DNA from 2 places in the Geobacter sp. genome. Region 2 is predicted to be linked to the other one. Evidence: riboswitches for the same ligand, from Rfam matches in the RefSeq annotation. Region 2 holds a riboswitch; the other holds the start of a gene.
The links. A riboswitch is a leader RNA that binds a small molecule or an ion and turns the genes downstream of it on or off. The one in region 2 is predicted to bind S-adenosylmethionine.
Positions count from the first base shown of each region.

Region 1: another riboswitch for S-adenosylmethionine. It lies ahead of RCH91_RS02680 (PLP-dependent aspartate aminotransferase family protein); the one in region 2 lies ahead of RCH91_RS07370 (homoserine O-acetyltransferase).

Region 1 is NZ_JAUQXO010000013.1:51,533-57,765, reverse strand. It holds gene RCH91_RS02695 (ammonium transporter) at 1-143, shown strand, start outside; gene RCH91_RS02690 (sensor histidine kinase) at 365-1,111, shown strand; gene RCH91_RS02685 (inositol monophosphatase family protein) at 1,190-1,969, shown strand; SAM riboswitch class I at 2,071-2,176, shown strand; gene RCH91_RS02680 (PLP-dependent aspartate aminotransferase family protein) at 2,257-3,393, shown strand; gene RCH91_RS02675 (PLP-dependent aspartate aminotransferase family protein) at 3,420-4,556, shown strand; gene RCH91_RS02670 (bifunctional diguanylate cyclase/phosphodiesterase) at 4,803-6,233, shown strand, end outside.
Region 2 is NZ_JAUQXO010000027.1:108,634-114,866, reverse strand. It holds gene RCH91_RS07385 (GPMC system family 4 glycosyltransferase) at 1-390, shown strand, start outside; gene RCH91_RS07380 (secondary thiamine-phosphate synthase enzyme YjbQ) at 422-838, shown strand; gene RCH91_RS07375 (phosphotransacetylase family protein) at 866-1,966, opposite strand; gene RCH91_RS07370 (homoserine O-acetyltransferase) at 2,014-3,123, opposite strand; SAM riboswitch class I at 3,220-3,436, opposite strand; gene RCH91_RS07365 (DUF948 domain-containing protein) at 3,668-4,057, shown strand; gene RCH91_RS07360 (YtxH domain-containing protein) at 4,062-4,376, shown strand; gene RCH91_RS07355 (YhjD/YihY/BrkB family envelope integrity protein) at 4,456-5,817, shown strand; gene RCH91_RS07350 (penicillin-binding transpeptidase domain-containing protein) at 5,952-6,233, shown strand, end outside.

The sequences.
Region 1 (6,233 bases), on a different contig from region 2:
TTGTTGCCGCCGGCGCCTACGCCTTCATCGTCACACTGATCATCGCCTTCGCTCTCGACAAGACCATCGGGCTCCGTGTGGAGAAGGAAGACGAAATCATGGGCCTCGACCAGACCCAGCATTCCGAGTCGGCCTACAACTGACCATTCTGCCGATCTATCCGCATCACCCGAAGCCGCCCTTGCCGGGGCGGCTTTCTTTATGCCTCAAATGTGGGCGCTTTGGTGCCTAATTGGTGAGCATTTTGGGTGCCGTTTGCCTGAGCTCATCTCCAACTATCCGATAAACCGCATGTTATTTATGGCATGCCTCGTGCCTACAGAAAAGGTGGCACTCTATTCAACCGGTCTGAACCAGAGGACCCATGGCGGATGCACTGGCAAAATACCTCTCCGACAACGGCAACGTGGAAGGGGAGTTCCTGGAGCTGCTGGCCTTCAACGAGAAGATGGCCGAGCTGGGGAGGATGGCAGCCGGAGTGGTTCACGAGCTGAACACCCCCCTGTCGGTCATCGTCTCGGCCACCCAGATGATTCTCCGGGAGGAGGAGCTGCCGGAATTTGTCCGCGAGATGGTGGAGCGGGTCAACGAGGAGGCCCATCGCCTGGCGGAACTGACCAAGGGGGTCCTCTCCTTTGCTCGCCGGGAAGGAACGGAGCGGGCCGAGGCGGACGCGAATCAGGTCATCGGCGAGGTTATGACTTTTCTTCGCTTTGAGGCCCGGAAGCGGGCCGTCGGCGTCGTGGAGGACCTGGATTTTCGTCTTCCCTTCATTGCCGCCGACGCCAACCGGGTGAAGCAGGTCATCATCAATCTGGTCATGAACGCCCTTCAGGCCATGGGAGAGGGGGGGACGCTTTTCCTCCGAACGGTTCAGGAAAGTGAAACGGCCGTCACGGTACAGGTTGCCGACACGGGGCCAGGGATTCCCTCCGCCGCCCTGGACCGGATCTTCACCCCCTTCTTCACCACCAAGGAGCCGGGGGAGGGGACCGGGCTCGGCCTCTTCATCACCCGCAAGCTCATGGAAGGGATCGGCGGCACCATCGCCGTGGCGAGCGTGGTGGGGGAGGGGACCACTTTCACCCTGACCTTCCCTGTGGCCGAATAACAGGGTTGTTTTTCCTCCGTGTGCTCCGTTGCTCCGTGTTATTCTTACGGGCAAACACAATGGCACGGAGGAATCATGATGAAGGCATTTCTGGAGACGGCGGTCCGGGCCGCGCGCAGCGCCGGCGCCATCCAGCGGGAGCGGCTCTGGAGCGAGCACGACATCCGCTTCAAGGGGGAGATCGATCTCGTCACCGAAGTGGACCGGGCGTGCGAGGATCTGATCGTCGCCACCATCCGCGGCGCCCATCCCGGCCATGGCATTCTGGCTGAGGAGGGGACGCGGGATGCAGGCATCTCCCGCCACCGCTGGATCGTCGACCCCTTGGACGGCACCACCAACTACGCCCACGGCTTCCCCTGGTTCTGCGTCTCCATCGCCCTGGAGATCGACGGCGAAGTGAGGCTCGGCGTCATCTATCACCCGGTCATGGACGAGCTCTTCACCGCCGTGAAGGGTGAAGGGGCCTTCGTGAACGGCAGGCCGATCCGTGTGTCGGGGCGCCATCCCCTCAAGCAGTGCCTCCTGGCCACCGGCTTTCCCTACGACCGGACCCGCGACAACGAGAACAACTTCGCCAACTTCTTCAACTTCCAGTTTGCGGCCCGTGCCGTGCGCCGGGCAGGGGCCGCGGCCCTGGACCTGGCCTACGTGGCCGCCGGACGGCTCGACGGCTACTGGGAGCTGAAGCTGAAACCCTGGGACGTGGCCGCCGGCCAGCTCCTGGTCAACGAGGCGGGGGGGAGGGTCACGAACCACGCCGGCGAGCCCTTCTCCATCGACGACCATCGCATTCTTGCCTCCAACGGCATCGTTCACCGTGAAATGCTGGAGATCCTTGGTTGCGAGGCTAGGTGAGAAAACCGGTTGACGGTATATGACTTGTTTGCTAGAGTATCCCCAGGTTATCTTTATTTGAGTAGTGCAGAACCAGGCTTGTAAAAACTGAATAGTTTCATTTCTTATCATGAGCGACTGAGGGACTGGCCCTGTGACGTCGCGGCAACCCCCCGCAAGGGGAAGGTGCCAATTCCTGCGGAACGGCAACGTTCCGGGAGATAAGGAAGAGCGTTGCCGCCCCGCCGGCGAAAAATCCTCTTCCGCACCCCGGAAGGGGATTTTTTCTTTCAGGAGGCAATTCAATCATGAACATCGCAACTCAGGCGGCACAGATCGGACTCGAGTGGGACACCCGCACCGGCGCGGTGACGGTCCCCATCTACCAGACGGCCACGTTCCGGCACCCGGGGCTCGGCCAGAGCACCGGCTACGACTACACCCGCTCCGGGAACCCCACCCGCCAGGCGCTGGAAGAGGGAATTGCCCGCCTTGAGGGGGGCGCCCGGGGCTTCGCCTACGCCTCGGGGATGGCCGCCATAGCCAACCTCCTTCTGCTGTTCAAGAAGGGGGACCACCTGGTGGTGACCGAGGATCTCTACGGCGGCACCTGTCGTCTCTTCGATCAGATCTTCACCCAGTACGAGCTCTCCTTCACCTACGTGGATACGAGCGATGTGGAGGCGGTGCGCCGGGCCATCCGCCCCGAGACAAAGGCCCTCTTCGTGGAGTCCCTCACCAACCCGCTCCTCAAGGTGGCCGACATCGCCGCCCTTTCGGCCCTCTGCCGGGAGCGGGGGATTCTCCACATCGTCGATAACACCTTCCTCACCCCCTATCTCCTGCGCCCCTTCGACTTTGGAGCCGACATCACCGTCTACAGCGCCACCAAGTACCTGGCCGGGCACAACGACACGGTCTCCGGGCTCGTGGCGGTTAAGGACCCGCAACTGGCCGAGCGGGTCTACTTCCTCCAGAACTCGGTGGGGGCGGTCCTGGGGCCCCAGGATTCCTGGCTCACCATCCGGGGGATGAAGACCCTCTCGGTGCGCCTCGACCGGCAGCAGGAGAACGCGGCGCGGATCGCCCACTGGCTGGCGGCCCATCCGCGGGTGCGGAAGGTCTACTACCCCGGCCTCGCCGACCACCCGGGCCACGAGCTGCTCGCTCGCCAGGCCCGGGGCTTCGGTGCCATGGTCGCCTTCGAGGTGGAGGAGCACGCGCTCGTGGAGCGTTTGCTTCTCAAGACGAAGGTGATATCCTTCGCCGAGAGCCTCGGCGGGGTGGAGACCCTCATCACCTTCCCCCAGGTCCAGACCCATGCCGACATCCCACAGGAGCTCCGGCAGCGGCTCGGGATCAACGACGTGCTCCTGCGCCTCTCCGTGGGGATCGAGGACGGGGACGACCTCATCGACGACCTGGCCCAGGCCTTTGGTAATTAATCAAAAACCTACCACGGAGACATTTCATGAAATTCGGCACCCGCATTATCCATACCGGCCACACGATCGACCCGACTACCGGCGCGGTTTCGATTCCCATCTACCAGACTTCCACCTACCGGCAGGAGTCGGTGGACCATTTCGGCAAGTACGACTACGCCCGCTCCGACAACCCGACCCGGGAGGCCCTGGAGGAGACCATCGCCCAGCTGGAGGGGGGAACCCGCGGGTTCGCCTACGCCTCGGGGATGGCGGCCATCTCCTCGGCGCTGCTCCTCTTCTCGCCGGGGGATCACCTGGTGGTCTGCGATGATGTGTACGGCGGCACTTTTCGGGTGCTGACCCAGCTCTTCAGCCGGCTTGGCATTACCTCAACCTTCGTGGATGCCACCGATCTCGACGCCATCGCCGCCGCCTTCCGGCCGGAGACCAGGGGACTCTTTCTGGAGACTCCGTCGAATCCCCTCCTGAAGATCACCGATCTGGCCGGCGCGGCCCGCATCGCCCGGGAGCGGGGGGCCATCACCCTGGTGGACAACACCTTCATGACCCCCTACCTCCAGCGCCCCCTTGAACTGGGATGCGACATCGTCCTCCACAGCGGCACCAAGTTCCTGAACGGCCACAGTGACGTGATCTGCGGCTTAGCCGTGACGAAGGACCCGGAGCTCGGCACACGGATCCGCTTCATCCAGAATGCCTTCGGCGCCATCCTCGGGCCCCAGGATTCGTGGCTTGTGCTGCGGGGCCTCAAGACCCTGAAGGTGCGGATGGAGGAGAGCCAGCAGAGCGCCGCGCGGATCGCCTCGTGGCTGGCGGGGGAAAAGCGGGTGACCCAGGTCTTCTACCCGGGGCTCACCACCCACCCCGGCCATGACGTCCATGCCCGCCAGTGCTCGGGACCCGGCGCGGTCCTCTCCTTCACCCTCGAATCCCCGGAAATTACCCGCCGGCTCCTGGAGGGGATGAAGCTGGCCGCCTTCGCCGTGAGCCTCGGCGGGGTGGAGAGCATCATCTCCTACCCGGCGAAGATGTCCCACGCCGCCATGCCCCCGGAGGAGCGGGCCGCCCGCGGCATCGGCGACACCCTCGTGCGCCTCTCCGTGGGGCTTGAGGACGCAGACGACCTCATCACCGAGTTGGATCGACTTATCAACGGCTGACGGTAACCTCCTGCTTTTGCTGACGCCCCGAAGATTTTCGGACCCGCTCCGAAGATTTCCGGGGCGTTTGTCGTGGGGAATCACCCGTTGTGGCGGACTGAGATATTTTCTTGTGTGGCAATCTTTTCGATCTTCAGGGTAAAAAGTTTCGATGTTTTGCCGATATACTATAGAGGACGTGAGAGTGGGGCTCTTTGCTCCTCCGTGGACGAGCGGCTCCAAAACGGGAAAGGACAGTCGGACGGAATGCGGATACGGACCACGTTGACGGCGGGTTGCTTTATTTTCGCCATGCTCACCGCTCTGGTGGGATACTTCGGCGGCCGTGCCATCGCCAAAATCAGCGGAGAGTTCGACCTGGTGGCGGAGGAGGTTTTCCCGGTCCTCAAGACCCTGGAGGATCTCCGGTTTGCCGGGCTGCGGATCGCTTCATCATCCGCCGAGCATACCCTCCTCATGAAACAAAAGGGAGAGGCCGAGAGGCGGGGGGACGAGATCGTGATGGTCTCGGCAGGGGTCGAGGGGCTCGAGGATTCCCTGGCCCGGCTGCATGCTCAGAGTGCCGGGCTCGATCCCGTTGGGCGGCGCCTGATGGCCGACGTGGAGCGCTCCGGGACGAAGCTTCTCGAGACGAGCAGGGTGCAACTGCGGCTTGCCCTTGTGGGAGCTTCGGAGGCGGAACTCTACAGGATAAGGAATCAGTTCGAGACAGAGGAACGGGCCTTCTCCGCGGCGGTCAATCAGGCCTTTGCCCACGAAAACGAGGAGCTGGCCGCGGCCAAGGCCGAGGTGCGCCACGCCATTCAGATGGCGCAGTTTACCATAACCGCTGCCTCGCTGGTCGCCCTCATCCTCGCCATTGGCGGCGGCACCCTCATCGCCGCTTCCATCTCCCACCCCATTGCGCTCCTCCACGACGGGGTCGAGCAGGTGAGGCGAGGACTTCTCGATACGCGGATCGACGTGGCGGCCAACAACGAGATCGGTACCCTTGCCGTTGCCTTCAACCGGATGGCAGGGGAGCTTCAATCCACCAAGGACGAGATCGTCACGGCGAAGAACTTCCTCGACAACGTGATCCAGTCCATGGCCGATGCCCTCGTCGTCCTCTCCACCGATTGGACCATTGTCAGCGCAAACCCGGCCCTCTGTCTTCTCCTGGGGTACGATGAGGAGGAGCTTGTGGGGAGCCCCTTCGGTCTGATCGTCACCGCCGGCGCCGAGGAGAGAGAGCTCCTGCGTGACATGGCCGAGCGGGGCCAGGTCCCCGACCGGGAACTCGTCTACCGGGCGAAGAATGGCGCCCGCATTCCGGTTGCCGTGTCCGGGGCGGTCATGAGGAATCCCGCGGGAGATATGGTGGGGGTCGTCTGTATCGCCCACGACATCAGCGAGCGCAAGCGGTCCGAGGAGGAGATCCGTCAGCTGGCCTTCTATGATCCGCTCACCCGGCTTCCCAACCGCAGCCTCTTCCAGGAGAGGCTTTCACAGGTTATTAGCCGGAGCCGGCGCGACGGGGGGACAATCGCCCTTCTCTTTCTTGATCTGGACCGTTTCAAGGATATCAACGACATCATGGGGCACGCCTGCGGCGACCAGCTCCTGACGGCCGTTGCCGACCGACTCAGGGGGAGCCTCCGTCCGTCCGACTTCCTGGCCCGGCTTGGCGGCGACGAG
Region 2 (6,233 bases):
CTGGCGGAGCTTGACCGCCACCCCTTCGCCCGCTACCTGGGGGTGGTGGGGCGAGACGCCATCGGTGCCCTCTACCGGCGGGCCGACGTGATCCTCAACACCTCCCGCTTCGAGGGTGGCATGGCCAACAGCGTGCTGGAGGCCATGGCCTTCGGCCGGCCGGTCCTGGCGGCGGACATCGAGGGGAACCGCTCCATCGTCCTGGAGGGAAAGACCGGGCTCCTGTACCGGGACGAGGGGGAGTTCCTCCGCAAGGCGCGGCAGCTGCTGGAAGACGACGCGCTGCGCCGGCATCTCGGTGAACGGGGGAGCCGGCTGGTGCAGGAGCGGTTCTCGCCGGAGCGGGAGGCGGTGGCGTACCGGGAACTTTACGGGAGGGTGCTGGGATGAACACCATGGGGAGTAACGGAGGGGCATCCACATGAAAACCTATCGCAGGGAGCTCTGGTTCGAGACCAGGCAGCGGCGGGAGCTGATCAACATCACGGGGACCGTGGCGGAGTGCCTGCGGGAGAGCGGCATCCGCGAGGGGCTGCTTCTGTGCAACGCCATGCACATTACGGCCAGCGTCTTCATCAACGATGACGAGCCCGGCCTCCATCATGACTTCGAGATGTGGCTGGAGGGGCTGGCCCCCGAGAAGCCCTACTCCCGCTACCGTCACAACGGGTATGAGGACAACGCCGACGCCCATCTCAAGCGTACCATCATGGGGCGTGAGGTGGTGGTTGCGGTTACCGACGGCAAACTCGACCTGGGGCCGTGGGAGCAGATATTCTACGGGGAGTTCGACGGGAAGCGCCGCAAGCGGGTACTGGTGAAGATCATCGGGGAATAGGCAGCCGGTCGGGGGGGCGATGATCTCCTACGGCCCAAAAAGCGCATCGAGCCTATCGAAGTCCAGGCGGGTCTCGGCCAGGTTCCTGATGAGGGCAAGCTTCTCGGTGTCCTCGGCGGTGATCTTCGAGACGTCCTCGGTGATGATGTGGTAGAGCTCTGCGGTGGTGTGGGTGTAGTTGCGGAGAAAGGGTATTCTGCTTCGCTCCAGGATCTGCTGGGTGATGGTGCTGACCGGGATGATGCCGGGGATGACGAGCCCGACGATCTTGGTGCGGTATTCGGGCATCTGGTAGAGGTTTGCCAGGGTCACGAGGAGTTCGTCGCGGCTGCTGGTGACGATGAGGAGGGTGGAGTCCCGCAGGAGCTCGGCCACCCGCTGGGTAGAGGCGGCGCCGATCTGCACGTTGTTGATGATCCGCTTCATGTCGCGCCGGTTGCCGTGGAGGGGGAGATCCAGGAGCTTTGAGACGCGGTCCAGGGTGGGGTTGGCCAGGACCGGCTGGTAGTCGAAACCGCCAATCACGGGGAAGGGCTCGTCGGCGAAGGCCCGTTGCAGATAGTCGAGGATCTGGCCTCGCTTGTGGGCGACCAGCTTGTTGGCCAGGATTGCCCGCACCTGGGCCCCTTCCTTCTCAAAGAGTGCCAGATCCACGGAAACGGAATCGACCACGTTCCCAACCCCGCCGCCGGTCACCATGAGCACCGGCGCGTCGAGCATCCGAGCGATACGGGCATTGGAGAGCTTCATTACGGAGCCGACCCCCGGGTGCCCCGACCCTTCGATGATGATGAAGTCGCACTGCTTCTCCAGCTCGGCATTGGCCTCGAGGATCCGCTCCCGGAGTTCGATGGGGGAGATCTCGCCGTCAATCACCTTCCGGGTGGTGTCGGGATAGACCACCACCGGCGACATCCAGCGCAGATCCTTGGTCAGGCCGAAGACTTGGGCCATGAGGGCGGCGTCCTTGTCCATGGGGATCCCCCGCAGCATTGCCGGCTTGGGACCCAGGGGCTTCATGAAGCCGACTCTTCCGTATTTTTTCCGGGCCAGGTGCAGCAGCGAAAGGCTGGTGGTGGTCTTGCCGCAGTTCTGTCCGGTGGCCGCTATGAAGATCTTCCGCGCCATTGTTTTTCCTTCCTGGAAGCGCCTCGATTGGGATGCCTTCCCCTAAGCTACTCTGAACATTCCACCTTGTCCAGAAACTCCCGCACCATCGGCGCGAAGGTCTCGTGCTCCAGGAGGAAAGCGTCGTGGCCGTAGGCCGATTCGATCAGGTGGTACTCGACCGGTTTGCCGAGGGAGCGAAGAACAGTGGCCATCTCCTCGGTCTGGTAGGGGGGGTAGAGCCAGTCGGAGGTGAAGGCGAAAAACTGGATCGGCGCCTTCACCTGGGAAAACGCTTCCTCCAGGGACTCGTACCCCCAGGCAAGGTCATAGAGATCCAGGGCCTTGGCCAGATAGAGGAAGGAGTTGGTGTCGAAGCGGTCCACGAAATTGTAGCCGTTGTAGGAGAGGTAGCGCTCCACCTCGAACTGGCCGAAGAAGTCGAAGAGGCCGTCCCGGGCGTTGAAGCGGCGGCCGAACTTCTGCCACATGGACTCGTCGGAAAGAAAGGTGATGTGGCCGATCCCCCGGGCAAGGGCCAGGCCGTCCTTGGGGTTTTTCCGGTATTCACCCTTCTTCCAGGTGGGGTCGTTGAAGATGGCCCAGCGGGCCACGGCGTTCAGGGAAATGGCCTGGGGCGAGGGCCGGCTCGTGGTGGCCAGGGCGATGGCGGAACGGACCCGGTCCGGGAACTGGGTGGCCCACTCCAGGGCCTGCATCCCCCCCATGCTCCCGCCGAGGACAGTGAGGAGCCGGTCGATCCCCAGGTGGTCCAGCAGCAGCGCCTGGGCCCGAACCATGTCGCGGACGGTGATGACGGGGAAGGTGAGGTTGTAGCGCTTGCCGGTCCTGGGATTGATGGAGGCGGGGCCGGTGGAGCCGTAGCAGGAGCCGATGACGTTGGAGCAGATGACGAACCAGCGGTCGGTGTCCAGGAGCCGCCCCGGACCCACGATGGCGTCCCACCATCCGGGCTTCGTGTCCTCGTCGCTGTTTTTCCCCGCCAGGTGGGCGTTGCCGGTCCAGGCATGGGCCACCAGTATGGCGTTGGAGCGGTCGGCGTTGAGTTCACCGTAGGTCTCGTAGGCCAGCGTGATGGGGCCGAGGATCCGGCCGCTTTCCAGCCGGAGTTCCGTGTCGAAGGTTACTGATTGTTCCTGTACGATGCCGACGGACATGCGTCAATCCTGAATGAGCGGTTGAAGAAACCAAAAGCCCCTTCCCGCGGTGGCGAGAAGGGGCTTTGTGACAGTTATTGCTATCGTCAAGCGCCGTTCTCATCTTTGCCTGCTGGCAGGATTTAGCACCTGGCGCTTCCGTTTCGCCTTCAAGCTGATACCTGCGTTGCCTGCGTCGTTGGCTCCTCAGCGTACTTTTTTGTACGCTTGCGGGGCCGCCTCCTTGGCGCCTTGGTCTAAGCTCGCATGCGAACCGGAAAAACCGGTTGCTGTGGTTTCGCAGGGCCTGTCCCTCCACCACTCTTGATAAGAATGCGTTTCTATTTGGTTTTCGTGGGAGAATACGGAAGCCTCGAGGGTTTGTCAAATGAAAATTTTCTCCGGTGCAGGGGGGGGAACTCCGCGCCAATCCTGAGCATTTCGTTTGCCAACGCCCCGGGGGATGGGGTATAGTTCCCCCACTTCCGGTTCGGCCGGAAGCTTGCATTGTCCCGCTGCTGTTCTATACTTATCACTACTTATCCGTCCTGGAGGAATCGACCCCATGAGTGTATCCGCATTTGCCTTGGTGGTGATGGCCCTTGCCCTGGTGGTGCTGGTGGCCTTCATGATCCCGACGCTGATGGAGATCCGGAAGGCCGCGGCGGATCTGCGGGGCTTTGTGACCCGGACCGGGGGCGAACTGAAGCCGGTGCTTCTGGAGCTGGAGAAGACACTGGCCGAACTCCGCATGGTGACCGAGGCAATCGCCGAGAAGCGCGAGGATGTCCAGACTTTCATGGAGTCGGTCGGCGATACGGGGCGCAATATCCGCACCATCAACGCCGTTATCGGCACCGTTGTCCACGCGGCGGTTACCTCGTCGGTCTGGATGACCGGCGCCAGGACGGCAGGCAAGTTCCTCACAGAACGACTCATCAAGAAAAGGGGGTAATGTCATGGCAGACGAAGAAAAAGGGTTAAGCGTAGGGACAGTTTTTCTCTCCTTCCTGGCCGGCACCGCGGTCGGTGCAGGGCTCGGGCTCCTGCTGGCGCCGAAGACCGGCAAGGAGATGCGGGAAAACATCCTGGATCTGACCGATGACGCGATCGACAAGATCAAGGGTTTCACCAAGGAGGCCCAGGGCAAGATCAAGGACACCTACGAGGAGACAAAGGATCTGATCACCGAGAAGAAGTCGATCATCACCTCCGCCATCGAAGCTGGCAAGGAAGCGATGGAGCGGGAAAAAGAGAAGTTCGGCCAGATGTAACAGTTTCAGCCGCAGCATGAAAAGCCCACCTCGCGTGGGCTTTTTCGTGCGCGCGGCCGGCCGGTGCGGCGGTGGGGCGATGACACGGAGAGACGGGACACAGGACAGGATCACCGGTTTTTTCACCCATACTCTCTGGGAGATGGAGCCGGACTCCTTCGGCCCGGTGAAGGGGCGCCTCGTGCGCTATCTGCAGATCGGGACCCTGGTCGTCAGGGACTTTCTCGACGACCAGTGCCTCATTCGGGCGTCGGCCCTTGCCTTTTCGACGCTCCTTTCCATCGTTCCGTTCTTTGCCCTTGCCTTTGCCGTCCTGAAGGGGTTGGGGGTCCAGAACACCCTGGAACCCTTCATCCTCGAACAGGTGGCGGCCGGCTCCCACGAGATCGTCGACAACATCGTCACCTATATCAACAACACCAAGGTCGGCGCCATCGGCGCCGTCGGCCTCGTGTTCCTCATCGTCACTGTCGTCTCGCTTCTGGGCACCATCGAGGAGGCATTCAACGTCATCTGGGGGGTCCGGGAGACCCGCTCTCTCTACCGCAAGTTCAGCGATTACCTGAGCGTGCTGGTGAGCGGTCCGATCCTCCTTCTGGCCGCGGTGAGCACGACGACTACCATCGAAAGCCAGGCGTTCGTCCAGTGGCTCATGCGGTCCACGTATCTGGGCGACGTTCTAGTGCTCCTTTTTCATCTGGTTCCCTTCCTCAGTATCTGGATTGCCCTCGTTTTCCTCTACATGTTCATACCCAACACCAGGGTCCGCTTCCGCTCGGCTCTGGTGGGGGGAGTCATCGCCGGGACCCTCTGGCAGGTTGCCCAGTGGGGGTATATCACCTTCCAGGTGGGGGTGGCCAAGTACAACGCCATCTACGGTACCCTGTCAGTTCTGCCGATCTTCATGGTCTGGCTCTACACGAGCTGGCTCATCGTTCTTCTGGGGGGAGAGGTGGTCTATGCCCACCAGCACCTGCGGACCTTCCGGCGCGAGGTGCGCACCCCGTCAATGAGCAGCGCCGCCCGCGAGCGGCTGGCCCTGGCCCTTCTCTACGAAATTTCCCTGGCGTTCCACAACGACCGCCCCGCCTGGAGCGTGGCGGCGCTTGCCGAGCGTCTCGACGTGCCCGAACGGTCTGTGCGGGAAATTCTCGAATGTCTGACCGAGGGGGGGATGGTCGCGGCAGGGTGCGGCGATGATGCCCTCTATCTGCCGGCCCGGGAGTTGGAACACATTCTGGTTCGGGACGTGCTCGCGGCATTGCGGAATCAGGGGATTGGGCTCCCCCGAAGGATGGGGGGCGAAGGTTCTGCCGTGGTGGACGGTCTCTGGGCCAGGATTGAGGGGGCTGTCCAGGGGGCTGTCGGCGACCTGAGTTTCCGGGATCTGACGGAATCCGTTCCATCGGCGGATGACGACCCCTTGACGTCTGGTTCATGAGAGGATGGTAACGGGTGCCGTCGTTGACAAAGGGTGGGGTTTTGCATATAGTGACGGCTGTGTAACCGCTATGAATTCCAGCATTCACGCCCGCTTCGGCTTCGACGGACGGGTGATCGGATCCTTTTTTATATATGCAAGACTTTAAACATCTCACGAGCAAGGGCCGCTTTTCTCTTTCCGCTCTCACCAAGCAGCGGAAAGCCCCTTCCCGCAATTCCTTCAAGAGACTCGACGAATCGAAACCCCGGAAAAAACGTCTCCGGGTTCTCCTTCCCGTGCTTGCTGCCTTTATCGCCGCCTATCCGGTCTTTTCGCCCGTGTTCTTGGGGCGAACGGCCGTCTCCAGCGTTCAGGGGGAAGCACACCCGACAGTAAAGGACCCCCGCGATCTCGACGTATTCAGTTCCTTCCGG